Niveibacterium microcysteis: one gene and its partner. The protein of the gene in region 1 interacts with the protein of each later gene in a pairwise test. Links are inferred from orthologs where the notes say so. Each region holds a gene or a part of one and is shown in the gene's direction. Other genes may lie near its edges.

The links.
Region 2: the proteins of JY500_RS06280 (region 1) and glnL interact in binary tests that used the Escherichia coli proteins (3 or more experiments, as listed by UniProt). The link is inferred for Niveibacterium microcysteis from one-to-one orthologs.

What each region holds. Positions count from the first base shown.
Region 1 is NZ_CP071060.1:1,342,655-1,357,874, forward strand. What follows is about bases 9,956-12,653. They hold JY500_RS06280 (P-II family nitrogen regulator), read left to right. Parts: upstream 9,956-10,984; coding sequence 10,985-11,323; downstream 11,324-12,653. Other genes in these bases: JY500_RS06275 (NAD+ synthase), read left to right, coding at 9,956-10,960; JY500_RS06285 (Smr/MutS family protein), read right to left, coding at 11,402-12,388; trxB (thioredoxin-disulfide reductase), read right to left, coding at 12,428-12,653. In the rest of the region: JY500_RS06225 (efflux RND transporter permease subunit), read right to left, coding at 1-389; JY500_RS06230 (efflux RND transporter periplasmic adaptor subunit), read right to left, coding at 409-1,545; JY500_RS06240 (TonB-dependent receptor plug domain-containing protein), read left to right, coding at 2,336-2,986; JY500_RS06245 (TonB-dependent receptor domain-containing protein), read left to right, coding at 3,013-5,115; JY500_RS06250 (energy transducer TonB), read left to right, coding at 5,584-6,216; JY500_RS06255 (MotA/TolQ/ExbB proton channel family protein), read left to right, coding at 6,270-7,037; JY500_RS06260 (ExbD/TolR family protein), read left to right, coding at 7,047-7,478; JY500_RS06265 (ExbD/TolR family protein), read left to right, coding at 7,496-7,927; JY500_RS06270 (hypothetical protein), read left to right, coding at 7,997-9,223; more of JY500_RS06275, read left to right, coding at 9,341-9,955; more of trxB, read right to left, coding at 12,654-13,393; JY500_RS06295 (Crp/Fnr family transcriptional regulator), read left to right, coding at 13,565-14,236; JY500_RS06300 (DNA translocase FtsK), read left to right, coding at 14,297-15,220. UniProt on the Escherichia coli protein: P-II indirectly controls the transcription of the glutamine synthetase gene (glnA). P-II prevents NR-II-catalyzed conversion of NR-I to NR-I-phosphate, the transcriptional activator of GlnA. When P-II is uridylylated to P-II-UMP, these events are reversed.
Region 2 is NZ_CP071060.1:3,900,438-3,915,896, reverse strand. What follows is about bases 1-2,937. They hold glnL (nitrogen regulation protein NR(II)), read left to right. Parts: upstream 1-893; coding sequence 894-1,982; downstream 1,983-2,937. Other genes in these bases: ntrC (nitrogen regulation protein NR(I)), read left to right, coding at 2,045-2,937; JY500_RS17765 (DUF4124 domain-containing protein), read left to right, coding at 271-747; glnA (type I glutamate--ammonia ligase), read left to right, coding at 1-117. Also shown: more of ntrC, read left to right, coding at 2,938-3,439; JY500_RS17750 (biotin--[acetyl-CoA-carboxylase] ligase), read left to right, coding at 3,572-4,363; JY500_RS17745 (type III pantothenate kinase), read left to right, coding at 4,363-5,073; JY500_RS17740 (SPFH domain-containing protein), read left to right, coding at 5,144-6,166; JY500_RS17735 (DUF4178 domain-containing protein), read left to right, coding at 6,233-8,152; JY500_RS17730 (hypothetical protein), read left to right, coding at 8,152-8,292; JY500_RS17725 (DUF350 domain-containing protein), read left to right, coding at 8,308-8,526; JY500_RS17720 (polyamine aminopropyltransferase), read left to right, coding at 8,633-10,150; JY500_RS17715 (hypothetical protein), read right to left, coding at 10,302-10,736; JY500_RS17710 (ATP-dependent helicase), read left to right, coding at 10,923-12,986; JY500_RS17705 (SLATT domain-containing protein), read right to left, coding at 12,990-13,715; JY500_RS17700 (sensor histidine kinase), read right to left, coding at 13,879-15,459.

The sequences.
Region 1 (15,220 bases):
GTGCCGATCGTCGATTGCTTGACCTCATCCTTGAGCGAGGGGCGAACCTGGCTGAGCTTGTCCCGCACATCGGCGACCGCCTTGTCGGCGTTCACATCAAGCTCGAACTCGACAAACACCAGCGAGTAGTCCTGATAGGAGCGGGATGTCACGCGCTTGACGCCCGCCAGCGTGTTCATCGCTTCTTCGATCTTGCGCGAGACCTCCGTCTCGACCACCTCGGGCGTGGCACCGGGGTAGGGTGTGGTGATCGCGACGGACGGGAACGTGACGTCCGGCATTGCCTCGACCGTGAGGCGTTTGTAAGAAAAGAGGCCGAGCACTGCGAGGCAGAGCATCAGCATCGCCGCAAAGACGGGGTTCTTGACCGAGATCCGTGTCAGCCACATGGCGTGCGCTCCTGCTCGATCAGGCCGCGGGCTTGAGCCGGACAGCGACGTTTTCGGCGGCGCCTTTCAGCGGCATTGCGACGACCTGCTCGCCGCCGCTCAGGCCTTTGGTGATGCGCACCAGATCAACACGAAGCTGTTGGTATTCAACCGGCTGCCACTTGAGTTTGTTGTCGGCAACGATCCACACGCCGCGCCCGGTCTTGGACGCCTGAATGGCCGTGGCGGGCAACCGGATCTGCGGGTCCGCTTTACCTGTTTCGATCTCGCCGGTGACGTACAACCCCGCGCGCAGGCGCTCCCCCGGGTTGTCCACCGCGACATAGGCCAGCACGCTGCGCGTGCCCGGCTGAGTGGTCGGGTTGATCCGCGTCAGCTTGCCCTCGAATACCTCATCACCAAACCCCTCTGCGCGCAGGCGAACCTTTTGGCCCGGCATCAGGCTCGCAATGTGCTGACTCGGGATTGCAGCCTCGACTTCGAGTTTGCGCAGGTCGACCAACGAGAAGAGCTTTCGGTTTGGCTCCACCCATTGGCCCGGCTCAACTTGCCGGTAAGAAACCGTTCCGGCAAATGGGGCTACCACCTTGGCGTCTTTCAACGCGCGCTGAACGATCGCGAGCTGCGCCTTTTGCGCATCGAGCGCCGCTTGGCGTTCCGCATAGCCCCCGAGGGTGTTGTCGAACGCGTTTTTCGAAATGAAGTTCTGGTCGAGCAGGGCGCGGCCGGATACACGGTTGCGTTCGGCGACGCGCATCTGCTCCTCTGCGCTGGCTACTGCGGCCGCACGTTCCGCATGGCGGGCACGCAGGTCGGTCTCATCGAAACGCGCGAGCACCTGGCCGGCGACAACCTTGTCGCCCGGGCGCGCGCTGACCTCGGCCACGCGGCCGTCAAATGGGGCGTGCAGATGAATCTGGGTGAGCGGGTTCAGTGTGCCGGCGAGCAAGACGATTGGCTGTACCGCGACTTGCTGGGCGAGCAGAACGTCCGTCGGCGCAAGCTCCATCAGCGTTGGCTTGGCTTGGGCGTCGACGGGCTTGGCCTGGACATCTTTGCGCGCGCTGATCGCGTAAACCGCGCCGATCGTGGCCAAGGCGAGCGCAATGCCACCGAGCGCCCAACGGCGAGAAGGGCGCCGAATCATTTGAAACATGATTGTCTGACTCCAGGGCGGCCAGTTTGGCGCGAGCGGTTGGGGATGATTGATTCTAGGCGCCACCCCGAACTTCAGTTTGTCGGGTTTGTGTCACGCGCCGAAGGGGCGATACAAAGCGGCTGGAGGCGTGAACGACAAAGGGGCCCGCGAACGGGCCCCTTTGGCATTGTCTGGTGCTGCTGACCGGAATCGAACTGGTGACCTACTGATTACGAATCAGTTGCTCTACCGACTGAGCTACAGCAGCGAAGCCCTGCATTCTAATCGAGGTTTTTCAGAACCTGCAAGTCTGTGTCGAGTTCGATTTTCGAATCGGCGACATGTTTTGCCGGGAAAGCGTCACAGATCCGACATCAAAGTCGTGTTAGGGGTCCGATGTAACGCTTGGCGGGGCTGGGTGTTCGTTGTGGTGCGCCGCACCAATCTGGTGCGGAAATATCTCGTAAACACTCGCAATACCTTGTGTTTCGTCCGAATTTGCATGGCACAAGTCTTGCTGAGACTGCTTCGGCAGTGAGTTACATCGTCGCTGTCAGGGCCGCCGGAAGGGGCAAAAACACTCGTTTGTAGCTGTTGCAGTGGGGCTTGGTGGTTGATTGACACCCCAATTTCCGCGCCGCGACAATGCGACGCCCTCGAGAGAGGGTGGCATAACAATAGTTACAAAAAGTGCCTTGTGAGGGACAGGCGGTCCGTTCAGGTGTTGCGGGATAAGCTCGCTCACCACTGAGCTTCCTCGTTGGAGACCCCGACGAGATTGATTGAGAAAATACAAGGAGAGGCACCTATGGCACTTGCACTGAGACCCGGCTACCGGGCTCTGCTCCAGGCGTTCGGCACGACCGTCGCGTTCGGCATGCTTTTGCAGCCGGCGATTGCGGAAGAGCAAGTTCAGAAGATCCAGGTCACTGGCTCGGCGATCAAGCGGATTGCGTCGGAAGGCGCGCTGCCGGTTCAGTCGATCTCTGCTGCTGAGATCAAGAAGACTGGCGCCACGAACGTTGCGGAACTGATCCAGAACCTGCCGGCGATGCAGGGTTTCTCGAACGCGGCGTCTAACGTTGGCGCGGGCAGCGTCGGTTACTCGAGCGCGTCGGTGCACAACCTGGGCGACAGCCGCACGCTGGTGCTGCTCAACGGCAAGCGCCTCGCGACCTACGCTGGCCAGACCTTCATTGGCGGCAGCTCGGGCGTCAACCTGAATACGATCCCGATCGCAGCGGTTGAGCGCGTCGAAGTGCTGACCGACGGTGCATCCGCCATCTACGGTACGGATGCTGTCGCTGGGGTGGTGAACTTCATCCTGAAATCGAACTACCAAGGTCTTGACGCGTCGGTCTCGTACAACGCGCCGGAAGCTGGTGGCGCAGAAGAGAAGCGTATCAGCGTCAGTGGTGGCTTCGGCGACCTCGAGCAAGATCGCTTCAATGTGTTCTGACCTATGCGCACACCGAGAACGATCCGTTGGCCGCTGCCGACCGCAAGAAGTTCGCTGTTCCGCCGAGCCAGGGCTATTACAAATTCACCGGCACCGATGGCGGGATCTACCGCCTGCGCCCGAGTTCGTCGCGCGGCAACCCCGCAAACGCCACGATTACTTGGTATAACCCGAGTGCGGCGCCGGATGACCAATACATTACTCAGAGCTTCAATCCGGCCGTGAAGGCCGGGAGTCCATGTCCGGCGAAGCACGTCCTGAGTGGTTCGTCGTGCCGATATATTTACCCGTACGACCTCGAGATCTACCCGGAGCAGAAGCAGGACGCCTTTACCGGCTCGTTCCAGTTCAAGATCAATGAGAATCACACCCTGTTCGCAGACGCGCTTTATTCGAAGCACACGATGATTTCGAATATCGCACCTCCTCCGGGTGAGGTACCGCTGACGGTGGGCGATTCAATTTGGAATACCTACATTCAGCCTTATCTGCGGACGGTACCGGCCGGTTACGACATTGTTGACGCGGTGGCTCCGTGGCGGATTTCCGATGCCGGTCCTCGTCGTACGAAGGGCACGACAGAGGCCATCCACTTCTCTGGCGGTTCGAAGGGTGTTATCGCTGGATGGGACTATTCGGCTGCCTATACGCACTCGGAGAACAAGTGGCAAGAGGAGCTGCTGTCTGGCTACCTGTACAACGATGATCTGAATGCGCTGATCACGTCGGGTGTGCTGAACCCCTTTGGTCCTCCGGGGTCGAACAAGGCGGCTCTCCAATCGGCTCTGGCTCAAGGCGTTTGGAAGAAGGGCACTGCCGTTCTTGACGCGGTTGAGTTGCGTGGCTCCAAGGAAATCGCACAGTTGCCGGCGGGCGGCCTGATGCTCGGCGCCGGCCTTGATTGGAAGCGAGAAGCGGACAAGTACGAGCCGAGCGGTCTTGCTCAGGGCACCGATCGCGGAGGTCAATTCCCTGACTTCGCCACAGACGTGCCGTTCGATGTGTCGCGTGATTCCTATGGCCTGTTTGGTGAGCTGATTGCACCGGTTGTGAAGAACCTGGAGGTTAGCGGTGCGCTGCGCTACGACAACTACTCCGATGTTGGCGGTACGACCAACTACAAAGTAGGTGCTCGCTGGCAGGCGTTGAACAACCTATTGTTCCGTACAAGCTTCAATACGGGTTTCCGCGCGCCGCGTCCTGCTCAAACGCAGAACATCACCCAACTGTATGGCGTTACGGCGAATCCGTACGATTGCCCTTATAAGGACGCCCGCGCGGTGTATTGCAAGCCGCCCGGCACGCAATACCCGCTGTACACGGGTGGTTCCAGCGAGCTGAAGCCGGAAGAGTCGAAGCAGTTCTCGTTCGGCATTCGCTTTGAGCCGACGAGCTGGTCGAGTGTCGGTGCGGATTACTGGAACGTGTCGATCAAGAACACGTTTGGCACCATCTCAGAGGAAGAGGTTGCTGCCGATTACGAGGGGGCTTGGTCAAACGGGTCAATACGTTCGGATTTGTACGTCGATCCGCAGACCGGCAAGCCGATCCTCGCGTGGTATACGCCGTTGAAGAACCTTGGCGAGCGTAAGGCACAAGGGGTCGATTACGACATCACCCTTGGGTCGCGCTACTCGTTCGGCCGCATTCTCTCCAGCTTCAAGGGCACGTGGATGTTGACCGACAAGCAGCAGACTACGATCGGCGGCGAGTACTACCAGATGGTCGGGATCTACAGCAACGTCCTGCGGCAAGTGGCCTTGCGTCACCAGTTCCAGTGGGCGAACACGCTGTCGATGGCCGATTGGGATCACCGTCTGACCATGAATTACAAGCATGGTTACTACGAATCGCGTGATGGCGAATCGACGGGTGATGTCTTCGTTGACGGTGGCGGTCTCACCAAGGCAACTTACAAGGTCAAGGAGTACGTGACCTTCGACTGGCAGACGACTTACCGCACGCCGGTCAAGGGGCTGGACGTCACGGGCGGCATTCTGAACATCTTCGATGCCAACCCGCCGTTCTCCCTGAATGCTGGTCTGGGTCAAGCTGTGGGTTACAACCCGCAAGTTGCTGATCCGCGCGGCCGTACCTACTACCTGCAAGCCGGTTACAAGTTCAAGTAATCGCGCCAGAGGGTCAGAAGAGAGCCCGAAAGGGCTCTCTTCTTTTTGTCGAGACGGTTTGTCGGCTATCAGCCCCAAACGGCACCCGCCGTTTTTTCGTACGCGCCCGTCGCGCAGAAGTAAGTCTTCGGTCGGCGTGGGCGCAAAACTAGAGCCTCGCGTGACGTAATCATCGACCGACACGCTGATTCTGGTTCCGGGTGTCTCTGCTGTTTGGTGCTGCCCAGTCTTTCAACCCGTCATCAGATCCATGTTCAAGCGACACTTCGGTGGGTGCTGCGAACGATTGCCCCACAAGGGCGGTAGTGAGCCGGCATACGCCATTCAGGATCCAACACGATAAATGCAAGTCGCCAAGCTTGAATTCACTTTAGCCGTCACCTCTGCCGAGCGCGTGCGCGGCCGTGGCCGGCTGGCCGTCAGGGATTCAGCCGCTAGTCGATCTTTGCTTTCTTCCGAGGTTTGTTCATGAGTTACGCCCAACCCGCTGCTGCAGGCCGCAGGACGGTTGGTCTCGTCGTCGTGGTCTTGTTTCACGCGATTCTCTTTTACGCACTCGTATCAGGCCTTGCTCGCAAGGTCGTCGAGGTCGTGAAGGCGCCGCTCGAAACGAAGATCATCGAAGAGGTCAAGCCGCCCGAGGATAAGCCGCCGCCCCCTCCACCGCCCAAGCTCGCTCCGCCACCGCCGGCCTTTATCCCGCCGCCTGAGGTGCGCGTGACGACCGCTACGGCACCGTCCGACGCGACGATTTCGACTGTGACCCAGACGAAGCCGACCGAGCCGGTTCCGGTTGCTGCGCCGGCGCCGGTGGTCAAGCAGTCGAACGTTCGCCATACCGCTTCGTTTGTGAGTTGCGAGACGCCCGTGTATCCGCGTGGCGCCGCTGATGCCGGTGAGCACGGCACGACCCGTCTGGCCTTCCTGCTGGACGTCACCGGCAAGCCGCTGGAAGGTCGTGTCGAGAATTCGAGCGGCTATCGCCGGCTCGACCAAGCTGCGCTCAACGCTTTCAAGAAGTGTGTGTACAAACCGGCCATCGAAAACGGCCAAGCCGTACAGGCGTGGGTAGTCATCGATTTTGAATGGACCCTTGAGTAGCGCAGGCGCTCGGTCCCTCTTGAACAGATCATCAACGATTGGAACTAATACAAATGAGCATTCACAAGATCACTCGCCGCGCGTCCGCTGCCCTTGGTGCCGCGCTGTTTTCCCTGATGTTCTTCGCGACCGAAGCACTCGCCCAAGGCGAGAAGATCTCGGTTGAGAACCCCTATGGCCTTGGCGCTCTGTGGGCACAGGGTGACCTCGTCGCCCGCGGCACCCTGGTGATCCTCGTCATCATGTCGATGGGCACGTGGTACATCGCTGTCGTCAAGCTGATCGAACAAGGCAAGATCTTCAAGCAGGCCAAGGAAGCCCAGGAAAAGTTCTGGGGCGCTCCGTCGGTTGAGGCGGGCATCAAGGAGCTGAATGAAGACAGCGCCTTCCGTTACATCGCCGAAGAGGGCAACAAGGCTGCTCACCATCACGGCAATTCGCTGACCGCCTCGGTTGATCTGAACTCCTGGATCGCCATGTCGCTGCAGCGCGCGAACGACACGATTCACGGCCGTCTGCAAGGTGGTCTGGCCTTCCTCGCGACCGTGGGTTCGACTGCACCGTTCGTTGGTCTGTTCGGTACTGTGTGGGGCATCCTGCATGCGCTGACTGCGATCGGTGTTGCCGGTCAGGCTTCGATCGACAAGGTTGCCGGCCCGGTCGGTGAGGCGCTGATCATGACGGCGATCGGTCTGGCTGTGGCCGTTCCGGCGGTGCTTGGTTACAACTGGCTGGTTCGCCGCAACAAGGCAGCTTCCGACTACGTCCGTCAGTTCAGCGGCGAGCTGCACATGGTGCTGCTCGGCGGCAAGAAGGGCTAAGAAATGGGCATGTCCGTCCCTTCGTCGGGCGGCGACGAAGACGAGGTCGTATCGGCGATCAACACGACTCCGCTCGTGGACGTGATGCTGGTTTTGCTGATCATCTTCCTGATCACGATTCCGGTTGTCACGCAGTCGATCCAGCTCGAGCTGCCGCAAGAAAAGAACCTGCCGACGCAGACCAAGCCGGAAAACATCGTCATCTCGGTCAACAAGGATGGCGAGACGTTCTGGAACATGCAGTCGGTGCCTGACAACAACGCGCTGGTCGAGAAGCTCAAGACCGTGGCGGTGATGGACCCTCAGCCGGAAGTGCATATCCGCGGCGATGCTGGCGCGCGCTATGAGTTCGTCGGTAAGGTGGTCGTTGCCTGTCAGCGCGCGGGTATCGTCAAGGTTGGCTTCATCACCGAGCCGCCAGCTGGCGATGTCGTTCGCTGAACGGATAGGAGAACGACATGGGAATGAATGTTGGTACTGGCGGTGGTTCGGGTGATCCGGATGTGATCGTCGACGTCAACACCACGCCGCTGATCGACGTGATGTTGGTGTTGCTGATCATGTTGATCATCACGATCCCGATCCAGACGCATGCGACCAAGCTGAACATGCCGGTCAACGCACCGCCGCCCACCGCGGCGGAGCCGCCGGTGATCTACCGGATCGATGTCGATTTCGACGGCACCATCCTGCTCAATGGCGAAGTAGTCCCTGACCGCGCAGCCCTCGAGCAGAAGCTGGAGCAGATCGCAGCGATGCCGGTGCAGCCGGAAGTGCATCTTCGCCCCCACAAGCTCGTGAAATACGACAAGGTGGCGATGGTGATGGCATCGGCACAGCGTATCGGGGTCAAGAAGATCGGCCTCGTGGGTGCTGAGCAGTTCATGTAAGTACCGTGTGGCGCGGTGGGAGCAGTCCCATCGCGCCCTTACTTTTTGCGTAATACGGCAGGGACACGAATGATCAAGGGATATCTGGCTGCTGCAATGCTTGTCGGGCTTGTTGGTGCCGCGATGCCAACCGTCTCGATGGCGGAGGAGGGTGCTAAGGCGACCGCCGTGCGCTCGGAAGTCGGCAAGCCGATCCAGGCTGCACTTGACCTGATCAAGGCAAAGAAAACGAAAGAGGCGCTCGCCAAGGTGCGAGATGCCGAAGCGGTAAAGGACCGTACCCCGTACGAGATCTATCTCACCGAACGTGTCAAAGCACAGGCATACGCCAGCGCGGGTGACGCCATGGCGGCTGCGCGCGCCTTCGAGTCCGCTGCTGCACTTCCGGGGGCTCCGGCTGCCGAGCGCACGACGCTTCTGAGTGCCGCTGCAGGGCAGTACTACAGTGGGCGCGACTATGCGAAAGCCGCCGCGATCTCTGGCCGCTACCTGAAGGACGGCGGCACCGACGCGACGATGCGCACGATTTACGTGCAGTCGCTCTACCTCTCCGGTGACTTCGCTGGCACGGCCAAGGCGCTGAGCGCCGAGTTGCAGGGCCAGAAGAAGCCAAGCGAAGAGCAGCTGCAGATGCTCGCTCAAGCCTACCTGAAGCTGAACGACCAGACGTCGTACAGCAAGACGGTTGAGCGGCTGCTCTCCAACTACCCGAAGAAGGAGTATTGGCAGTCAGTCATCTACGCGGTCAAGCAGCAGCCCGGCATGAGCGATCGTCTCGCGCTGGATCTGTCGCGCTTGCTGCGCGCGACCGGCACGCTGCGTACCTCCGCTGAGTACGAGGATGCCGTTGCGCTGGCGCTTCAGCAGGGCTACCCGATCGAAGCCAAGAAGGCCTACGACGAGGGCATGGCAGCGAAGATCATGGGGCAGGGGAGCGATGCCGATCGTCATCGCCGCCTCGGCGACATGACCAACAAGCAACTGGCCGAGGACAAGCAGGCACTTGGCACCCAAGACGCGCAGGCCGTTGCCGCCAAGGATGGCAATGCTCAGGTGAACCTGGGCTACAACTATGTTCTTCATGGCCAGGCTGACAAGGGGCTGGAGATGATGGAGGCTGGCATCAAGAAGGGCGGCCTGAAGCGCCCGGAGGATGCCAAGCTGCGCCTCGGCTATGCCTACTACGTTGCCGGCAAACGCGCAAAGGCGATCCAGGTCATGAAGACGGTGACTGGCACCGATGGTGCTGCGACCCTGGCTGGGCTGTGGAGTATCTACCTCTCGCAATCGAACTAAGCGCTTTGCGTCTGTCGTGACGCAGCCGTTTCGGTTTGGCAACGAGGATTGCGGGCGACTGCAATCCTCGTTTGCTTTTGCGCGGCAGCCCGTGCCGCTCACGGTATAGTTCGCCCTATGGCACAAGACCCCCTCAAGATCGCAGTCGCGCAACTCAACTGTGTTGTCGGCGATATCGACGGAAACCTCGAAAAGATCCGCCAGGCCGCCCGCCGTGCGCGAAAGGCCGGTGCGCATGTACTTGTTACCCCGGAGCTGAGCCTGTGTGGCTACCCGCCGGAGGATCTGCTGCTTCGTCCCGACTTCTATCGCAGCTGCGACCGTGCAATGGCTTCGCTGGCCATGGAGAGCGATGATCTCGCGATCGTCGTCGGTCATCCCCTGCAGGAAGGAGATCGCCGCTTCAACGCCGCATCTGTGCTATCTGGAGGTCGCGTGCTCGCGACCTACCGCAAGCTGCGCCTTCCGAACTACGAAGTCTTCGATGAAGAGCGGTATTTCGATGCCGGCACCGACGCTTGTGTGTTTGAGCATCGGGGCGTGCGTATCGGCCTGAACATCTGCGCCGATGTATGGGAAGCCGGTGCTGCGGAAGCGTCGCGGGCTGCGGGCGCCGAGTTGCTGGTTGCGATCAACGCGTCGCCGTATCACATGGACAAGCTCCAGGTCCGCCATGAGGTGTTGCGTGATCGTGTGGGTGATACCGGTATCCCGGTCGTCTACTGCAACCTTGTGGGTGGCCAGGACGAGCTTGTGTTCGATGGCGCGTCGTTTGCGCTCGCACGCAACGGCGGCTTGCGCTATCAGGGGCCCTCGTTCGAAGAGAGCCTTGATTTCGTCTCGTATTGCGACAGTGACCTCGTCAGCGACCGCGTCACCGCGCCGCGCACGATCGAGGAGGACGTCTGGTCGGCACTGGTCATGGGCGTGCGGGACTACATTGGCAAGAACGGCTTTCCGGGCGTTCTGTTGGGGCTATCGGGCGGCATCGATTCAGCACTGACCTTGTGTGTTGCAGTCGACGCGCTGGGGGCAGACCGGGTGCGCGCGGTGATGATGCCGTCGCCCTATACCGCACAGATGAGCCTCGACGACTCCCGCCTGCTGGTGCAGCGTTTGGGTGTGCGTTACGACGAGATCGCGATTGCGCCCGCGATGGCGACCTTCGATCAGATCCTGTCGCCGATGTTTGCCGGGCTCAAGGCCGACACCACAGAAGAGAACCTTCAGGCGCGCATCCGCGGCATGTTGCTGATGGCGCTGTCGAACAAGACCGGCTCTCTGGTGCTGACGACCGGCAACAAATCCGAGATGGCGGTGGGTTACGCTACGCTGTACGGCGATATGGCCGGTGGTTTTGCGGTCATCAAGGATATCTTCAAGACCTTTGTTTATCGTCTGGCGCGCTGGCGTAACCGAGACGGTGAGCTGATCCCCGACAACATCATCACCCGCCCGCCGTCGGCCGAACTCAAGCCTGACCAGACCGACCAGGACACACTGCCCGAATACGAGGTGCTCGACGCGATCATCGAGGCCTACATGGAGCGCGACGAGAGCCCGCGTGAGATCATCGACGCTGGCTACGCTGAGACGGATGTTCGCCGTGTGGTGGGGATGCTCAAGCGGAATGAGTACAAACGGCGCCAGTCGCCAGTCGGGATACGCGTCACCCGGCGCGGTTTCGGCAAGGATTGGCGTTACCCAATCACGGCGCGGTACCAGGACGAGTTTTGAACACAATCTCGGAGGAGTAAGCAGATGAAAAAAATCGAAGCGATCATCAAACCGTTCAAGCTCGATGAAGTGCGGGAAGCGCTGTCCGAAGTTGGGATTACCGGCCTGACCGTGACTGAAGTGAAGGGTTTTGGCCGTCAGAAGGGCCATACTGAGCTGTATCGCGGCGCTGAGTACGTGGTCGACTTCCTGCCGAAGATCAAGATCGAGGTCGTGGTGGCCGACAGCACGGTCGACCAGGCGATCGAAGGCATCATCAAGGCCGCGCGCACCGGCAAGATCGGCGACGGCAAGATCTTCGTGACGCCGGTGGAACAGATTGTGCGGATTCGTACCGGCGAGACCGACGAAGCCGCTATCTAAGCTGCTCGCTGAGTCAGCGCCGGAAAGGCCGCCCTTGGGCGGCCTTTTTGTTGCTGCCCTTCTGCGTTGCTCTGGCTGTCAGGTTGGAGTGCGCGGGGCGCGCAACAGAACCAGCAGAGCCCCATCGCCGCCGTCATGCGGCTTTGCTTGGCAGAAGGCGAGTATCTCTTCGCGCTGTGCAAGCCAGTTGCGCGAGAGCTGCTTGAGCACGCCAATGCGCCCTGGCGAGCCCAGCCCCTTGCCGTGAATCACCCGCACGCATCGCTCGCCCCGCGTCAGTCGCAGGGCAAGAAACTGGGCTAGCGACAGCCTCGCCTCGTCGCGATCCATGCCGTGAAGATCCAGCTCGGCCTGTACCACCCAGCGGCCGCGGCGTAAGTCTGTAAGGACCCTGCGCGGGATGCCGGGGCGCAGGAAGGCTGCTTCGTCGCCAATATCCAGGCGATCCTCAAAGCTCATCGGCGCCACGATGCTATCGGTCAGCACCTGTTGTTCGTCCGCCTCGCGCTGCCGAGGTTGCGGTGCGGGCGCGGGTGGCGTCAGGTGAAGCCGGCCGGATTCGCGCAGCGGCGCTGCTGGGCCCACTGCGTGGCGGAACAGCGCGGCCGGGTCGTGCGGGTTTTCGGCGCGATCGAGCCACGCGCCCATCGTGTCGGCACTGGCTTCATGCGCTGGATGCGGGTTTGGCGCGCGCCGCCCCATCTTGTCCGGATCAACGCGGCCGTCCTTTCGCAGCGCGACGACGTCGTGCATCGCGTCATGGAACGAGGCGAACTCGTCACGCGGCGTGTTGGGCGTCGGTTCTGCCGACGTTTCGACTTCCGCCACCTTCGGGCGTGGCAAAGGGGCCGGCTTTGGGCGCGACAATTCGGCCATGTTTGCCGCGGGCAAGGGTTGGGTGCCCCGCATTGCCGCAGCGAAGTCGATCTCTTCCGTGTCGCGCGCGGCCTCGCGCAACGCGCGCGGGGATTCCGTCGGGCGCGGTGTCGCGGCTGGCAACTTGTTGCGCAGCGCCCGCAGCGCATCAAAGTGCTGCGGCGCGGGCGGTGCGTTGCGCTTGCTCATGGGCTATGCCTGTCGCGGCCGGGCTGAACGTGAGGTCGATCAGGCCTTGCCGAGGCTGTCGAGGTAGCGTTCGGCGTCCAATGCCGCCATGCAGCCGGTGCCGGCGCTGGTGACGGCCTGGCGATAGACATGATCCTGCACATCGCCGGCCGCAAATACGCCCTTCACGGACGTTTGCGTGGCGTTGCCGTTGCGGCCGCCTTCGGTGATCAGGTAGCCGGTGTCATCCATCTCCAGCTGGCCTTTGAAGATGTCGGTGTTGGGCTTGTGGCCGATCGCGATGAACACGCCCTTGAGAGCGATGTCCTTCGTTTCGCCCGTCTTCACGTTCTTCACGCGCATGCCAGTGACGCCGGTCTTGTCGCCGAGGACTTCATCCAGCGTCGCATCCGTCTCCAGCACGATCTTGCCTGCGGCCACCTTTTCGTACAGCTTGTCGATCATGATTGCCTCGGCGCGGAACTTGTCGCGCCGGTGAACCAAGGTCACCTTGCTGGCGATGTTGGCGAGGTAAAGCGCTTCCTCAACCGCGGTGTTGCCGCCACCAACGACGGCGACTTCCTGGTTGCGATAGAAGAAACCGTCGCAGGTCGCGCAGGCGGAAACGCCGCGGCCGGCGAAGGCCTCTTCAGACGGTAGGCCCAGATACTTGGCGGTCGCGCCGGTGGCGATGATCAGCGCATCGCAGGTGTAGGTGCCGGAATCGCCGATCAGCGTGAACGGCCGTGCGTCAAGCTTCGCCGTGTGGATGTGATCGAAGATCATTTCGGTGTTGAAACGCGCAGCGTGCTTCTCGAAGCGCGCCATCAGGTCGGGGCCCATCACGCCATCGGCATCCGCCGGCCAGTTGTCGACGTCCGTCGTGGTCATCAGCTGCCCGCCTTGGGCGAGGCCGGTGATCAGCACCGGCTTGAGGTTGGCGCGCGCGGCATAAACGGCGGCGGTATAGCCAGCCGGGCCCGAGCCCAGGATGATCAGGCTGGTGTGGCGAGTGGTCGTGCTCATTGCGTTATCTCCCTGTCCGATAGCGAAAAATTATAGCCGAGCGGGTGACTCTCGGCCCCGTGGTCCGGTTGGCATATTCCTTGTGCCATAATCCGCGGGCTAAACGCTGCTGCCGTGTGCCCCGCGCGGCAGAGACGCTACACGCGCAAGCTTCGCGATCCGGAGAACGTCATGAGCACAAGCACTCCCGTTTCTGTCACCGCCCTGAAGACGTTTCCGATCTTTCAGGGTTTGTCCGACGAAAAGCTGCAGCCGATTGCCCGCTGCGCGATCATGCGCCGCGCGCCGCGCGGCTCCAGCGTGGTGAGCGCGGGCGACCGAACCGATTACGTGTACTTTGTACTCACCGGCAGCCTGAAAGTTCTCGTCAGCGACGAGGATGGCCGCGAAGTGATCCTCACCATGATCGGCCAGGGCGAGTTGTTCGGCGAGATGGGCGTCGTGGACGAAGAGCCGCGTTCGGCGACTGTTGTTGCGGTCACGCCGGCCGATCTCGTCACGATTTCCAAGACCGACTTCCGCCGCATCCTGCAAGAGAACTTCGAAGTTGCGCTGCATCTGATGCGTAACCTGGCGCGCCGTCTGCGCGTGGCTGATCGCAAGATCGAGAGCCTTGCGCTGATGGACGTCTATGGCCGCGTTGCGCGTTTGCTGCTCGACATGGCGGCCGAGGATGGCAGCGGCCGCGTGGTGAAGCGCAAGATCTCGAAGCAGGACATCGCAAAGATGATCGGCGCCTCGCGCGAGATGGTCAGCCGCGTGATGAAGGACCTGCAGGTGCAAGGGCTGATCAAGGAAACCGACGACGGCATCGTGCTCTGCGACAGCATTGACGACCTGTAAGGTCTCCCGGCGCCGTGGCTGGCGCTGCGCACAATCCTAAAACTCCCGTAGCGGTTTCAGATGCTGTTTTCCGGTTCGATGCGCGCCCCGTCCCAACCCCTGCCTGAGCGTATGGCGGGCTTGGTGCGCGAGGCGCGCTGGCTCTTGTTCGGCGTGCTGGGCTTCTACCTGGCCCTGATCCTGTATGGCTATCAGAAGTCCGACCCGGGCTGGTCCCATGCCGTCAGGGTCGACAAGGTGCTGAATCCGGGCGGTCGATTCGGCGCGTGGTTCTCCGACCTCCTGCTCTCGGTGTTTGGCGTTTCAGCCTGGTGGTGGGTTGCGCTGCTCGTATGGGGCATCGTCGCGGGTTTGCGCCGTTGGCGGCAGGAGCTTGCGGGCAGCAAACGCTCGACCTTCCTTGTTGTTGCCGGATTTATCGTCGTACTGCTGGCAAGCGCAGCCATCGAGGCTGTCCGCTTCTACGCCCACACCTGGGCGCTGCCGGGCGAACCGGGTGGCGTGTTGGGCATCGAACTCGGCCGGATCGTCACGAACTACCTGGGTTTCACTGGCGGCACGCTGGTGCTTCTGGCGCTCTGGGCTGCAGGAACAAGCTTGTTCTTCGGGTTCTCATGGATGAATGCGCTTGAGCGCATTGGTTATTGGGTCGAGAACGGTGGCGCTGAATTGCGTGCGCGAATTCAGGCGTGGCAGGACCGCAAGGTTGGCCAGCAGGTCGCCGAAAAGCGCGAAGAGAAGGTCAAACGCGAGCGCAAGAAGCGTGAAGAGGCCCCGCCGCCTCAGATCCGTATCGAACCGGCCGTGGTTGAAGTGGTGCGCTCCGAGCGGGTGGAGAAGGAGCGCCAGCAGGTGCTCTTCGCCGACGCAGCCAGCGGCGGTTTGCCGGCGCTCTCGCTGCTCGATCCAGCGTCGAATGATGTGGAGCCGCCGTCTGTCGAGGCGCTCGAATACACATCAAGGCTCATCGAGCGGAAGCTGGCG
Region 2 (15,459 bases), 2.6 Mb from region 1 along the record:
GGTGGCGTGTTCTCGAACGACTTCATCGATGCTTACATCGCGCTGAAGATGGAAGACGTGACGAAGATCCGCATGACCACGCACCCGGTCGAATTCGACATGTACTACAGCCTCTGATCGATTCGTCGATCCGAAGCACAGAGAGGACGGGCTTGCCCGTCCTTTTTTTTGTCCGGCGCCAGCGTGAAAGTGCATCGAATCGTGTCGGCGCTTGGCAGCCGGCGCGTCGGCGCCTACACTCGACGACCCGTCCACCCGCGTGACGTCTGCATGTCCACGATTCGCTGTCTGGCCGCTGTTGCGGCGCTTCTCTCTTCGCTGCCGGCCCATGCCGACATCTTCAAGTGTGTCGATCCGGTGTCGGGCAAGATCACCTACACGAACACCAAGATTGGCGAGAAGGGCTGCACGCTGTTGTCGCGCGATCAGAACGTGTCGTCCGTGCCCGGTCCGTCGGCCAAAAAGCCTGCCGCATCGGCATCGCCGGCGGAGTTCCCGAAGGTTGATGCGTCAACGCAGCGCAGTCGCGATGGCGACCGACGCAAGATCCTCGAAACGGAACTGGCTACGGAAGAGCGGGCGCTCGAGTCCGCGAAGAAGGAACTTGCCGAGCAGGAAGGCGCGCGCAGCGGCGCCGAGAAGAACTTCGCCAAGGTTCAGGAGCGTCTGAAGCCATTCCAGGATCAGGTCGAGTTGCATGAACGCAATATCGAAGCGATCCGGGCGGAAATCGCCAAGCTGCGTTGATGTAGTCGGTCGCGCGCTCATTGCTTGCGCCGCGTGGTGCTTGGGCGTGACGCGACAATGTTGTTTCGCAGGCGCGCTTCGCTGCAAGCCTTCGCTTCGGCAACGAAGAAATCCGGTTGGCGCGCTTCTTGCTCGCATTGCTCCGCATGACTCGCGCAACCCTGTCTTCTGACCCCACGCCGCCGGCGCATACCGACGCCCGGATCGCTGGGCTCGATCTGCTCGCATCGGCTGTTGTGCTGGTCGATGATGGGCGTGTCGTTCGTTACATCAACCCTGCGGCGGAAAACCTGTTTGAGGTCAGCGCACGCCAGTCGGTCGGCCGCCCGCTCACCGCGCTGCTGGGCGAGCCCCCGGGGCTCGACGCTGCACTCGACAACGCGCTGGCCAACAACTGGAGCTACACCGGGCAGAACCTCGTGCTGGCGCGCGCCGGGCGCGACACCCTGCATGTGGATTGCACCGCGACGCCGGTCGACGTTTTCGGCGCGCGTCTGCTGATGGAATTCCGCCCGATCGATGCGCAACTGAAAGTCGCGCGCGAAGAGCGTTTGATCGAGCAGCAACAGGCAAACCGCGAACTCATTCGCAACCTCGCGCACGAGATCAAGAATCCGCTTGGCGGCATTCGCGGCTCGGCGCAATTGCTGGCACGCGAACTCAACGACGCGCAGCTCAAGGAATACACGGAAGTCATCATCGCCGAGGCGGATCGCCTGCAGGATCTGATGCAGCGCTTGCTCAACGCACATCGTGCGATGCAGCCTGGCCCGGTGAACATTCACGACGTACTTGAGCGCGTGCTGCGCCTTGTGCGTGCGGAGTTTCCGGGCGTCGTCGTGCGGCGCGACTATGACACCAGCCTGCCGGAGCTGACCGGCGATCGCGAACAGTTGATTCAGGTGGTCCTGAACATTGCGCGCAATGCGGCGCAGGCGATGCAGGGTGAGGGCGAAGTGGTGCTGCGCACCCGTGCGCTGCGCCAGGTCACGCTCGCGAAGAAGCGCCACAAGCTCGCGCTGGAACTGCGGGTGATCGATAGCGGCCCCGGCATTCCCGAATCGATCCGCGACCGGATCTTCTACCCCCTGGTGTCAGGCCGCGACAGCGGCAGCGGCCTCGGCCTTTCGATCGCGCAGAGCTTCGTTGAGCAGCACCAGGGCATGATCGACGTCGAGAGCCAGCCTGGCCGGACCTGTTTCACCATCGTGCTGCCGATTCGCAGCGAAGAGTGAGTGCTAAGGCGTGCGGGTCCGAGGCGGGTCCGCAGTCCTTACCCCTTACAGAAGTGCACACCATGAATCCGATCTGGATTGTTGACGACGACCGCTCCATCCGCTGGGTCCTCGAAAAGGCACTCACCCGCGAGAACATTCCCCATCGCAGCTTTGGCTCGGCCAGCGAAGCGCTCACCGAGCTTGACGCCGGCGCCGCGCCGCCGCAGGTGATGATGAGCGACATCCGCATGCCGGGGGAGTCGGGCCTCGTGTTGCTGGAGAAGGTCAAGGCGCGTTATCCGAGCCTGCCGGTGATCATCATGACCGCCTACTCGGACCTCGATAGCGCAGTGTCCGCCTTCCAGGGCGGCGCCTTCGAATACCTGCCGAAGCCCTTCGACGTCGATCAGGCTGTCGAGCTGGTGCGCCGTGCGATCGAAGAGAGCCGTCACCGCGGTCCGGCCGCCGAGGAAAGTACGACCGTGCCGGAAATCCTTGGCCAGGCGCCCGCGATGCAAGAGGTCTTCCGTGCCATCGGCCGCCTCTCGCAGTCGCATGCCACGGTGATGATCAACGGTGAGTCGGGGTCCGGTAAGGAGCTCGTTGCCCGCGCATTGCATCGTCATAGCCCGCGCAAGGATCAACCCTTCATCGCCATCAACACGGCAGCGATCCCGAAGGATCTGCTCGAATCCGAACTGTTCGGCCACGAGCGGGGTGCCTTTACCGGCGCCACTGCGCAACGTCGTGGTCGCTTCGAGCAAGCCGAAGGCGGCACGCTGTTCCTCGACGAAATTGGCGACATGCCGCCGGAGTTGCAGACACGGCTGCTGCGTGTGCTCTCTGACAACCATTTCTATCGGGTCGGCGGTCACCAGCCGATTCGCGCCAACGTCCGCGTGATTGCGGCGACTCACCAGAACCTTGAGCAGCGGGTTCGCGACGGCTTGTTCCGCGAGGACTTGTTCCACCGCCTCAACGTGATCCGCCTGCGCCTGCCGCCGCTGCGCGAACGCAAGGAAGACGTGCCCCTGCTGGCGCGCCACTTCCTGTCGCGCTCGGCGCATGAACTGGGGGTTGAGACCAAGCGGCTTTCGGAGCAGGCGCTCAAGTATCTGCAGACGCTGGAATTCGCCGGCAACGTGCGCCAGCTGGAGAACCTGTGCCACTGGCTCACGGTGATGGCCCCGGGCCAGACGGTGGACGTGGGCGACCTGCCGAGCGAGGTGCGCGAGCAACCCGCGCGTGTGGCCTCGGAGTCCTGGCTCGACGCTTTGTCGGTGGAGGCTGACCGCTTGCTTGCGACCAAGCCAGGCGAGGTGTTCGACATGCTTACGCGCGAGTTCGAACGCAACCTGATCCGCCGCGCGCTCAACGCCACCGGCGGGCGCCGCGTCGAGGCTGCCCAGTTGTTGGGCATCGGTCGCAACACGATCACACGCAAGATCCAGGAACTCGGCATGGACGCCGAGTAACAACACCGGCACCTCGCGCCGCGCAAGCCGTGGCGCGAAGTGCTGCAGTGTTGACGCAACACCGCCCCGCGCGGGCTGCTCTGGAACGGTGCAGCCGTTACACTGCGCGTTTTCCAAGCTGGATCACGCGCAGTGTCAGATCGCACCGATCAGGAGCTGGCCCGCCTCAAGGCGCAGCTCGGCCCCGTCGCCGCCCGTTTCGACGCCGATCTGCTCGAAACCTGCCCCTCCACAAGCAGCCTGCTTCTCGACCGCGCGGCAGCCGGTGCGCCCTCGGGCGCCGTGCTGTGGGCGCTCGAGCAGACCGCTGGTCGCGGTCGTCGTGGCCGCGCATGGGTAGCGCGACCCGAGGCCAGCCTCACTTTCTCCCTGCTGTGGCGATTTCAGCCTGGCACGCGCCTCTCCGGGCTCAGCCTTGCCGCCGGCCTGGCCGTTGCACAGGCCCTCGAAGGCCTTGGCGCGCGTGGTATTGCACTGAAGTGGCCGAACGATATCTGGCTCGACGGACGCAAGTTGGGGGGCATCCTGATTGAGCTGCACCAAAGCGGTGCGCGTACGGCGGCGGTGATCGGAATCGGCCTCAATCTGGCGCCACCGGCGCCCGGCGATGTGCTGGATCAGCCGGTCGCCGGGCTTTCCGAGTCGAGCGCCGTGTCGACCGATCCGGTGGTTGCGCTGGCTGCCGTGCTGGCGTCGCTGGCCACCACGCTCGACCTGTTCGAGCGCCAGGGGTTCGCGGTCCTGCGCGATGCCTGGCAGGCGCGCCATGCGTTGCAGGATCAGCCGGTGCGCTTGGTCGACGACAGCGGCGAGGCGGAAGGCCTGTGCCGCGGCGTTGATGCAGAGGGCGCCTTGATGCTGGAGCGCGATGGCCTGCTGGTGCGCGTGCTGGGCGGCGATGTGTCGCTGCGGAGGCGCGGCTGATGTACCTGCTGATCGATGCTGGCAATACCCGCGTCAAATGGGGTTTTCACGATGGCAGCCGTTGGCTGTGCCGTGAGGATGTTGCCCATGACGCACTGGCGACCTGCGATTTCATGCGTTTCGGTGTGCCCGAGCGGGTGCTGATCGCGCATGTGGCCTCCGATGCGATCCGTTCGCTGATCCTGGAACAGCTGGGCGATACCGCTGGGCGCGCCGAATGGCTGGCTGCGAGTCTGTCGCGCTGCGGTGTGACCAACCGTTATGCGGAGCCGACGCGGCTCGGGCCGGATCGCTGGGCAGCCGCAATCGGTGCCTGGCATCGGGTGCGCGGCGCGTGCGTGGTGGTGAGCGCCGGTACCGCGACGACGGTGGATGCGATCGACGCTGGCGGCAACTTCCTCGGTGGGCTGATCCTGCCGGGACATGGCTTGATGCTGCGCGCGCTGGCCGGTGGCACGGCGGCGCTGCCGCTCGCCGAGGGCGATTGCGTGGCGTTTCCGAAGAACACCCACGACGCGATCGAAACCGGTATCCGCTATGCGCAGTCGGGCGCGGTGGAGCGTTTTCGCCAGGAGATGCCGGCCCACACGCCGGTGGTGTTGTCCGGCGGATCTGCTGCAGCGCTGGCGCCGCTGATCGCGCCGCCGCGTATCGACTTCCCGAATCTGGTGCTCGAAGGCTTGCTCTGCGTGGCGCGCGACACGGCCTGAACGGCCGGGATCTGGTTCGCAAGCCCGCGGCGCAGTAGCATCCCCGCTCTACCCTCAGGAGATCCCTGCCATGGCTCTGATGGATTTCATCAAGAAACAGTTCATCGACGTCATCCACTGGACGGAAGACGACGACAGCGTACTGGTGTCGCGCTATCCGATGCAGGACATGGAGATCCAGTACGGCGCCCAGCTCACGGTGCGCGAGTCGCAAGCCGCGTTGTTCGTGAACGAAGGCCGCGTCGCGGATCTCTTCGCGCCGGGCCTCTACACGCTCAAGACGCAGACGCTGCCGATCCTGACGAACCTGCAGAACTGGGACAAGCTGTTCCAGTCGCCGTTCAAGAGCGACGTCTACTTCTTCAGTACGCGGCTCAAGCTCGATCGCAAGTGGGGCACGCCGCAGCCGGTGACCATCCGCGACAAGGACTTCGGCATCGTTCGCCTGCGTGCCTTTGGCCTTTATGGCTATCGCATCGTCGATCCGAAGCTGTTCCACACCGAAGTCAGCGGCACCCGCGAGCACTACACGGTGGACGACCTCGACGGCCAACTGCGCGGCACGATGGTGTCGTGCATGAGCGAGCTCTTCGGCGAGTCCGGCGTGGCCTTCCTCGACATGGCGGCCAACCTGTCGGAGTTCGGCGCGCAACTCAAGGCGCGCATGGAGCCGGCCTTCGCGAAGTTCGGCCTGGCGCTCGACAACTTCGTGGTCGAGAGCGTGTCGCTGCCGGAAGAGCTGCAGAAGGTGCTCGACCAGCGCATCGGCATGAACATGGTGGGTGACCTCAACAAGTTCACCCAGTACCAGACCGCCAACGCGATCCCGATTGCCGCGGGCAATGAAGGCGGTATCGCTGGCGCGGGTGCGGGCCTTGGTGCCGGCATTGCGATGGGGCAGGCAATGGCGGGCGCCTTCACGCAAGCTACGCAGGGTGCGGCGCCGGCCGCTGCACCCGCGGCGGCACCGGCTCAGTCGGCGGAGGATGTCGTGGCCTTGCTGGAAAAGCTCCATGGCCTGATGGAGAAGGGCATCCTTACCGCCGAAGAGTTTGCGGCGAAGAAGGCCGAACTGCTCGGCAAGCTCTCCTGAGCGCCGTGTGACGTGGATGCTTGCCGTGCATGCACGCGCTGCCGGCAAGCTCGCTGACCTGCACGCATGCCCGTCAACGTAATTTGCCCCTCCTGCGGCGCCGCTGTGCGCTTCCAGTCCGCCGCCTCGGCGCTGGCGGTGTGCGCGTACTGCCGTGCGACGCTCGCACGCGATGGCGACACGCTGAAGAATCTTGGCCGCATGGCCGAGCTGTTGCCGGACGACAGCCCGGTCCAGATCGGCACGCAGGGGCGTTGGGGCGGTACCGGCTTCGGCGTGGTGGGCCGGCTGCAGTTGCGCTACGACGCCGGCTTCTGGAACGAATGGCACATCCTGTTCGACGACGGCAGGTTCGGCTGGATGTCGGAATCAGGCGGGCAGTGGACGGTCACACTGCCGCATCCTTCGCGACCGGAATTCCCGCCGTTTGAGGCGATCCGCCCTGGCGCGCGGGTGCAGATCGCCGGCAAGGTGTTCGAGGTCAGCAACAAGGAGGAGGCTGTCTGCCTTTCCGGCGAGGGCGAGCTGCCCTTCGTTGTCGGGGCCGGCTACATCGCGCCGGTGATCGATCTGCGCGGGCCGGATGATGCGTTTGCGACGATCGACTATTCGTCCGACCCGGCCACCGTGTATGTCGGCGCCTCGGTGGACCGCGCTGCGCTCAAGCTCGCGAATACGCGCGACCGCGCCAGCGAGGCGCTGGTGGCGACGCCGGCACGGAAGGCTGAAGCGATTGCCTGCCCGTCCTGCGGTGCGCCGTGGTCGCTGCATGATCAGAGCGTGCTGGCGGTGGCGTGCACCAGTTGCGGTGCCTTGTCGGATGTGGATGGCAAGGTCGCCAAGGTGCGCGACGCTGCGCGTTCCAGCTCGCGCGTGGTGCCGCCGCTCGCGCTGGGCAGCAAGGGCAAGCTCGACGGCGTCGAGTGGGAAGCCATCGGCTTCATGCGCAAAGGCGTGCCGCATGAGGTCGGCACCTGGGACGAGTACCTGCTGTACGACGGCAAGGGTGGATTCGCCTGGCTTGTCTCTGAGCGTGGTCACTGGAACTTCGTGCGCCAGATCGACAAGCTGCCGGTGCAAAACGTGGGCGGCGATCGACCGGAATACACGCTTGGTGGCTCGCGCTACCGCCACTTTGCCGATTACCGCGCCGAGGTGATTTCGGTGTTGGGCGAGTTCACCTGGCGGGTGCGACTGGGTGACAAGGTGCAGGTGCGCGACTTCATTGCACCGCCCAACGTACTGTCCTGCGAGCAGACCGACAACGAATGGACCTGGTCCGCGGGCCGCTACCTGTCGCCAGACGAAGTCACCGCGGCGTTTGCGCTCAAGCGCCCCTTGATGCGCGCCTCGGGTGTGAATGCCTGTCAGCCCAACCCGCATGCTGTGACGCGCTGGCCGGTGCTGGGCTTGTTCCTGGTGTTCGCGCTGGTGGCGTGGATTGTGCACGGCGTGTTCACGGGCGGGTCGTCGGCGGTGTTTCATCAGACGAGACTCGAACTGCAGCCGGGCCAGGAAACCTCGCTGACCTCAGAGCCCTTCCGGATTCCGTCGGACCAGCGGCGTGTCGAGGTGGATCACTTCGCGCCGGTGTCGAACACCTGGGCGGGGGTAGAGGTCGAGTTGGTGAATCGTGGCTCGGGCGAGCACTTCGCTGCGGCCAACGAGATCTCGTACTACTCTGGCTACGATTCGGACGGCTCGTGGTCAGAGGGCGGGCAGAGCGGTAGCGCGGTGTTCTATCAAGTGCCGGCGGGTGAGTACCACCTCGTGGTGCGCGGCGAGTTGCCGGCCGATGCGTCGCAGTTGTTGACCGATCAGGTCACGCTGCGGGTGGCGCCGCCGCCGTTCTCCAACCTCGCCAGTTGCTGGTTGCTGCTGCTGTGTTTTCCCTTGTTTGCCTTCGTGCGTAGCTACAGCTTCGAGGTGGCGCGCTGGAGCGAGAGTGACCATCCGATGACCAGCAGTTCGGAGGACGACGACTGATGATCAAGCTCTTCTCGGTCACCGCACTGCTCGCGATTTCGCTGCTCGGCTGGATGGATTCGCGCGGCTATGGCCTGTTCGACGAGCGCGGTACCTCTTCGAGCGCCCGCTCCAGCGGCGGGCGCCTCTATCACAAGTAAGCAGGAGCCCCAATCATGGAACTGTTCTTCAACGCGCGGCCGCTGCTCGGCTCCATCGTCTATTCGATCCTCGGCGTGGTGGTGTTCTGGGTGTCCTTCATCATCGTCGACAAGATCACGCCCTACGACCTGTGGCGCGAGATCGTGAAGGAGCGCAACCTGCCGCTTGCGATCATCGTCGCCGCGATGTGCCTTGGCATTGCGATCATCGTGGCCGCGGCGATTCACGGTTAGTCGCGAGCACCGCCTCGCTTCCGCCGCCTCGCGCGGCGGAAGTGCCACACCACGTCATAGACCCCCTTGGCGGGCGCCAGCTTGATTGGCTGCGTCGCGCATTCAGATGAGCTCACTTCGCACACAGCGTCACGCGCTGCTCGTTTCCGTCTTCATTGTCGCGTCCTGCGGATTGGCCTACGAGTTGGTCGCCGGGGCGCTGTCCTCCTACCTGCTGGGCGATTCGGTGACGCAGTTCTCCACCGTGATCGGCACCTATCTGTTCGCGATGGGCGTGGGTTCCTGGCTGTCGAAGTACGTCGAGCGCAATCTGGTGCTGCGCTTCATCCAGCTCGAACTGCTGGTGGGGCTCGTCGGTGGTTTCACGCCCGCAGCCTTGTTCGGCATCTTCGCGCTGGAGGCAGCACCCTTTCGCGTGATGCTCTACTGCGCGGTGCTGGCGGTCGGCGTTCTGGTGGGGCTGGAGATTCCGCTGGTGATGCGCATCCTGCGGCGCGAGCTGTCCTTACGCGATCTGGTGTCTCAGGTGCTGACGGTGGACTACCTGGGCGCGCTCGCGGTGTCGATCGCGTTTCCGCTGTTGCTCGCACCGCACCTCGGGCTGGTACGCACTGGACTCCTGTTCGGTCTACTCAACGCGGCGGTCGCGCTGTGGGCCGTAGCGGTCTTCCGCGCGCAGTTGCCGCAGGCTCGGCTGGTCGTGGTGCAGTGCGCGGTGACGCTGGCGGTGATCGCGGCTGGCTTCGGCTTCGCCGGGCGCTTTACCGGCTGGGCCGAACAGCAGATGTACCAGGATCCGATCCTCTACACCCGCACCACGCCGTACCAGCGCATCGTGCTGACGCGCTGGAAGGACGATCTGCGCCTGTTTCTGAACAACAACCTGCAGTTCTCGTCGGCGGACGAGTACCGCTACCACGAGGCACTGGTGCATCCGGGCCTCGCGAGCTTGCCGTGGGCGCGCCGCGTGCTGGTGCTGGGCGGCGGCGACGGCCTTGCCGTGCGTGAGATCCTCAAGTACCCGCAGATCGAACATGTCACGCTGGTGGATCTCGACCCGGGCATGACTTCGCTGTTCCGCGATGCCCCGGCGCTTCGGGCGCTCAACGGTAACGCCTTCCATTCGCCCAAGGTGCAGGTCATCAACACCGACGCCGGGCGCTGGCTGGAGGATTCACGCGAGCGTTTCGATTTCGTCGTGGTGGATTTTCCCGACCCGTCCAACTTCGCCGTCGGCAAGCTCTACACCACAGCGTTCTACCGGCTGCTCGCGCGCCACGTGGTGCCCGAGGGGCGCGCGGTGATCCAGGCGACCAGCCCGTTCTACGCACGCAAGGCCTACTGGACGGTGGTCGCGACGCTGGAGGAGGCGGGCTTTCAGACCGCGCCCTACCATGCACTGGTGCCTTCCTTCGGTGAGTGGGGCTACATCCTCGCCGGCCGTGTGCCTTACGAGCCGCCCGCCACGCTGCCGGTGCCAACGCGTTTTCTCGACGGGGGCACGCTGGCCGCGATGTTCAACTTCTCGCGCGATATGGATCGCGTTGCGGCGGAACCGAATCACCTGAACAGCCAGAACCTCGTGCGGACGTTCGAAGACGAGTGGCGGCACGCGATCCGCTGACGAAGGTCTGAATAAGTGGCTGCGACGGCGCATCGCGGCGTTGTGGCGTGCTCGCTCCCGCGCCTATCCATTTGATATGTCTTGGTCGCTGCGCCTTGCGCTGCATCCGTCTCGCTAACCTCTTCCGACCTTCCCCAAGCGCAGGCCGGTGTCAGTGCCGGCGTTCGCCCGAGTCGCTGCCCCGTATCCACGGATCGTTCGGCAGGAAGGGGTTGCGCGGCGGTAGCGCCGCGGTGCAGCGGTCATGCAGTTTCAGCAGCGCGCGCAGTGCCGGCTCCGGGAAACCCTGGCGGCCGCAGCGGGTATCGGTGATCAGGCTGTCGAGGTAGTCCAGCGCGGTGAACGGTTCGCGCCAGATCAGCGCGAGCTGGTTCGCGACATGTGGAAACGTGTCGGCGAGCAGATTGGCGTTCGGGTCACGCGACTCGGCGAGCCAGCGTTCGGCGAGCGCACTCAAGTGGATCCGCGGGTCGCTGCTGTGGTCGTAGCCCGCCTTGCGAACGCCGGGCACGGCGTGCCGCAGATCGGCGTCGAGCGACGCACGGGCGTCGTCGTGCGTCACGTTTTCAAACGGCATGATGTGCATCGCCCCCTCCACCTTGTGTGACTGGTGGACAAAGTATGGACAACGCAGGCCTACCTTGCCGGGCGATTGATGCGTCGTCGCTTCGTCGGCGCGCTGCGTTCGCGTGGCGCTGCCGCCCGCCGCGATGGGCTGGTGCGATGGTTTTGAGGGTGTATATTCATACACCTTTTGCCTTCGGGTCATCCCATGTCAGCCCTTGCCCAAGCCCCTGCCACGTTTGCCGCGCGCCTCAACCCCGAGCAGAAGGCGGCCGTCGAGTACGCCGACGCCGCGCCGCTGCTGGTAATCGCCGGCGCCGGCTCGGGCAAGACCAACACGCTGGCCCACCGCGTGGCGCACCTGGTGCTGGGTGGGGCAGACCCGGCCAGCATCCTGCTGCTCACCTTCTCGCGGCGGGCGGCAGTGGAGATGACGCGCCGCGTCGAGCGCATTCTCGGTAGCGCCAGCGATGACCCGGCGCTGGCGCGCGCGGCCTTGAGCTGGGCAGGCACGTTTCACGGCATTGGCGCGCGCCTGTTGCGCGAATACGCGGAAAGGATCGGCCTCGGGCCCGCCTTCACGATTCATGATCGCGAAGACTCCGGCGATCTGATGAATCTGGTGCGGCACGAGCAGGGCCTGTCGGCGAAGGAAAAGCGCTTCCCGACCAAGCAGACCTGCCTCGCGATCTACTCCCGCGTGGTGAATACCGGGGCTCCGCTGGCCGATGTGCTGCGCGATGCCTTCCCCTGGTGTGCGATGTGGGAAGACGATCTGAAGAAGCTGTTTGGCGCTTACGTCGCTGCCAAGCAGCGGCAGGACGTGCTCGACTACGACGATCTGCTGCTCTACTGGGCGCACATGGCGGCGGAGCCAACGCTCGCTGCCGAGCTTGGCCAGCGCTTCGCGCATGTGCTGGTGGATGAGTATCAGGACACCAACCGGCTGCAGGCCTCGATCCTGCGCGCGCTCAAACCGGATGGTCGTGGCCTTACGGTGGTCGGGGACGATGCGCAGTCCATCTACGCCTTCCGTGGCGCAACGGTGCGCAACATCCTCGACTTCCCCGGCGAGTTTGCGCAGCCAGCGACGGTGGTGACGCTGGAGCGTAACTACCGCTCGACACAGCCGATCCTTGCTGCGTCGAACGCGGTGATCGGGCTCGCCGCCGAGCGCTTCACGAAGAACCTGTGGAGCGAGCGCAGCGCAAGCCAGCGTCCGCAGCTGGTCACCGTGCGCGACGAGGCGGACCAGGCGCGCTACGTGGCCGCCCAGGTGCTGGCGCGTCGCGAAGAAGGCGTGGCGTTGAAGAAGCAGGCGGTGCTGTTCCGCGCCGCGCATCACAGTGCGCCGCTCGAGATCGAACTCACGCGCCGCAACATCCCGTTCGTGAAGTTCGGCGGCCTCAAGTTCCTCGAAGCGGCGCATGTGAAGGACATGCTGGCGGTGCTGCGCTGGGCCGAGAACCCGCGCGACCGCGTCGCGGGCTTTCGCGCCGTACAACTGATGCCGGGCATCGGCCCGAAGAGCGCGGCACGCATCGTCGATCTGGTTGAGGCGGCGAACGACCCGGTGGCGGCGCTGGCGGATTTCGCGCCACCCTCGTCGGCGGGCGAGGCCTGGGCGGCACTCCCCGCGCTGCTGGGCGACCTGCGCTTGCGCGCCGCCTGGCCGGCCGATCTCGAACGTGTGCGCCGCTGGTATGCGCCGCACCTGGAGCGCAAGTACGAGGACGCTGCGATCCGCGAGGCCGATCTGCTGCAGATGGAGCGCATCGCCGCGAGCTACCCGAATCGCGAACGCTTCCTGACCGAACTGACGCTCGATCCGCCGGACGCGACCAGCGACGAATCCGGCGTACCGCTGCTTGACGAGGATTACCTGATCCTGTCGACGATCCATTCGGCGAAGGGGCAGGAGTGGGAGTCGGTCTACCTGCTCAACACAGTGGACGGCTGCATTCCGTCAGACCTAGCGACCGGCAGCAGCGCAGAGATCGAAGAGGAACGCCGCCTGCTCTACGTGGCGATGACGCGCGCGAAGGACGCGCTGCATCTGCTCACGCCACAGCGCTTCTACGTGACGCAGCAGAGCGGCGGCGGCGACCGTCATGTGTATGCCCAGCGCACCCGCTTCATCCCGACTTCGGTGCTGGAGCACTTCGAGCAGGCCGTGTGGCCAGTGGCCGGAAGCAATGCGGCGGGGGCTGTTACGCCGCCGCCGCAAGCGGTGGTCGATATCGCCGCGAAGCTGCGCGGCATGTGGGGTTAGGGTTTAGCGGCTGATCCGCAGCGAGGGTTCGGCGTCGCCAGCCGAGACGCTGCTGGCCACCAGCGGGTCGCCACCCAACTGTGGCAAGCCCAGCGCATGGGCAACGAACACGGCTTCGAGCGCCACGATGACGAGTGGCAGTGCGAGGCCGGAGACATTCGTGAGCTGTGCGCGCAGCGCGAGCCGCATCCGCTCGCCGCGGCCGAGGCGGTGTTCGCCCGGCATGTCCAGCAGCGCGAGGCGCTGATCGTTGCGCGACGGGGTTTCCAGGTTGCGCAGAGTGTCGGCATGGCGCAGCCGGAATTCATCGAGGATATGCGACGAAATCGCGCCGGGGCCGACGTCTTCGCACACCTTCTCGAATTCGCGCGCCAGCTCGCGCAGGCGATCGCCACACTCGAGCAGCACGCGGGCGCGCAGCGCATGGTTGGCCGAAGCGACCAGCACCACGCAAACCAGCACCGAAACGCCGAGGAAGATCTGCAACAGATTCAGCACGTTGGGCGCCAGTGCAAGCCGCACGCCGGCGTTCTGCAGCAGCGGGATCAGGATCAGGCCGAGCGACAGCGCGATCAGCGTTGCCAGCCACGCGCGCCCCTGGCGCTGCAGGCGCAGCCCGGCGTGCGAGCGGCTGCGGGCGGAAGTGCGGATGGCGAGCAACTGGCGCTGCGCAGAATTCGCGCTCAGTTCGTCGGCGCCGGAAACCCAGTCTGAAAAACTCGTTTGCATGCTTGCGTCAAAGCCTCTGCCAGTAAGCACGGCGCGCGGGCGCTGTGCGGGTTCTAGGGAGCGACGGGCATTGCCGGTCGTGGGCCGGTGGGCCGCACGGCAATGCTGCGCGCATTGAACCCCAAATCGTGGGCGGCCGATAGGGCCGCGCGTCACGAAAGACTCAGCGCAGTGCCTCCGGGGGGGCGGCGCTGGTCTCCGGCGTCACGCGCGGGAATTCGAGCGTGAAGGTGGTGCCGCTGCCGGGCGTGCTGGCGACGTCGATGGTGCCCGCCAGCACCTCCTGCACGATATTGCGCACGATGTAGAGACCCAGGCCGCTGCCGCCCGTGCCGAGGCGGGTGGTGAAGAAGGGCTCGAAGATGCGGTCCATCACGGCGGCGCTCATGCCCACGCCGTTGTCGCTCACGCTCAGCTGCAGGCCGTCGTCAGCAAGCGGCGACACGATCAGATGAATTTCGCCGCGTTCGCGGCCTTCGAAGGCGTGGGTCAGCGCGTTGAGCACCAGGTTGTCGACCACCTGTGCGATCGCGCCCGGGAAACTGTCCATCACGAGGCCTTCGGGCACACGCGCATCGAGCGTTACGCCGCGGCGCGCGAGCGTCGGGCTGAGCAGGCCGACGATGTCGCCGAGCTTGTTGTTCAGATCGAATACCAGGCGACGGTCGCTCGATTGATCGACAGCCACCTCCTTGAACTTGCGGATCGTGCCGGCCGCGCGATCGAGGCCGCGCCGCAGCAGATGCACCGCCTCGCGCACGTAGGCCGTGAAGTCGCTCAGGTCGACGCGGCGGATCTTCCCCTCGGCCACTGCTGCGTCGAATCGCTCGATTTCCTCGTTCAATGCACTCGCGGCCGTCACGCAGTTGCCGATCGGCGTATTGAGTTCATGCGCCACACCGGCGACCAGGCTGCCGAGCGAGGCTAGGCGCTCGGCCCGCAGCAGGTCTTTCTGTGCGTGGCGCAGGCGTTCCTCCGCCTGCCGTTGGCGCGTAATGTTCCGGCCCACGCCGCGATAGCCAAGGAAGCGCCCGCGGGCGTCGTACTGCGGCGCGCCGGACAGTACCAGGTAGCGCAGCTGCAAATCGTCCGCGGTGAGCCGCAGTACTTCCTCGGAGAACACCTCGCGGCGCTGCATGGCCGCTTCGATCGCGTGGGCGTGCGTGGCTTCGTCGGCATGCAGGGGGAGCGCGGACACCACGCGGCCGAGCCAGCGCGTCGTATCGATGCCGGACGCTGCGAGATCCTTGCCAACGATTTCGCTGAAACGCAGTTCTGCATCCATCTGCCAGTAGCAGTCGGACGACAACTCGGTCAGCTCGCGGAAGCGTGCTTCCTTGTCCCGCAGCGCACGGATCAGCGGTTGAACGATGCGGCGGAGCGCCCAGCCCGCGACGAGGACAATGCCCAGCACGACGGGCAGGATCCGGTGCCACTGGTGGCGCACCGGTTCATAGAACTCGTCGGCATCCATCGTGATCAGCATCGCGAGGCCGTTGCCGGCGATGCCCATACCCATGCCCACCGGCCCGATCGGGCCATACACCAGCGTGACCGGCCGACCTTGCTCGTCCTGGCTGAAAAGCGGATCCCATGTGGGGCTGGTGTGGCCTGCCAGCGCATCCTCTACCGATGCCGTCATCTTCGCGCCGGGTGGCGGCGTGCGCAGGGATTCGCCGCTGCCCGAGAGGAAGCAGCGGATGCGCTGCGCGTTCTCGCCGCACAGGGCCATCACGCCGGTGCG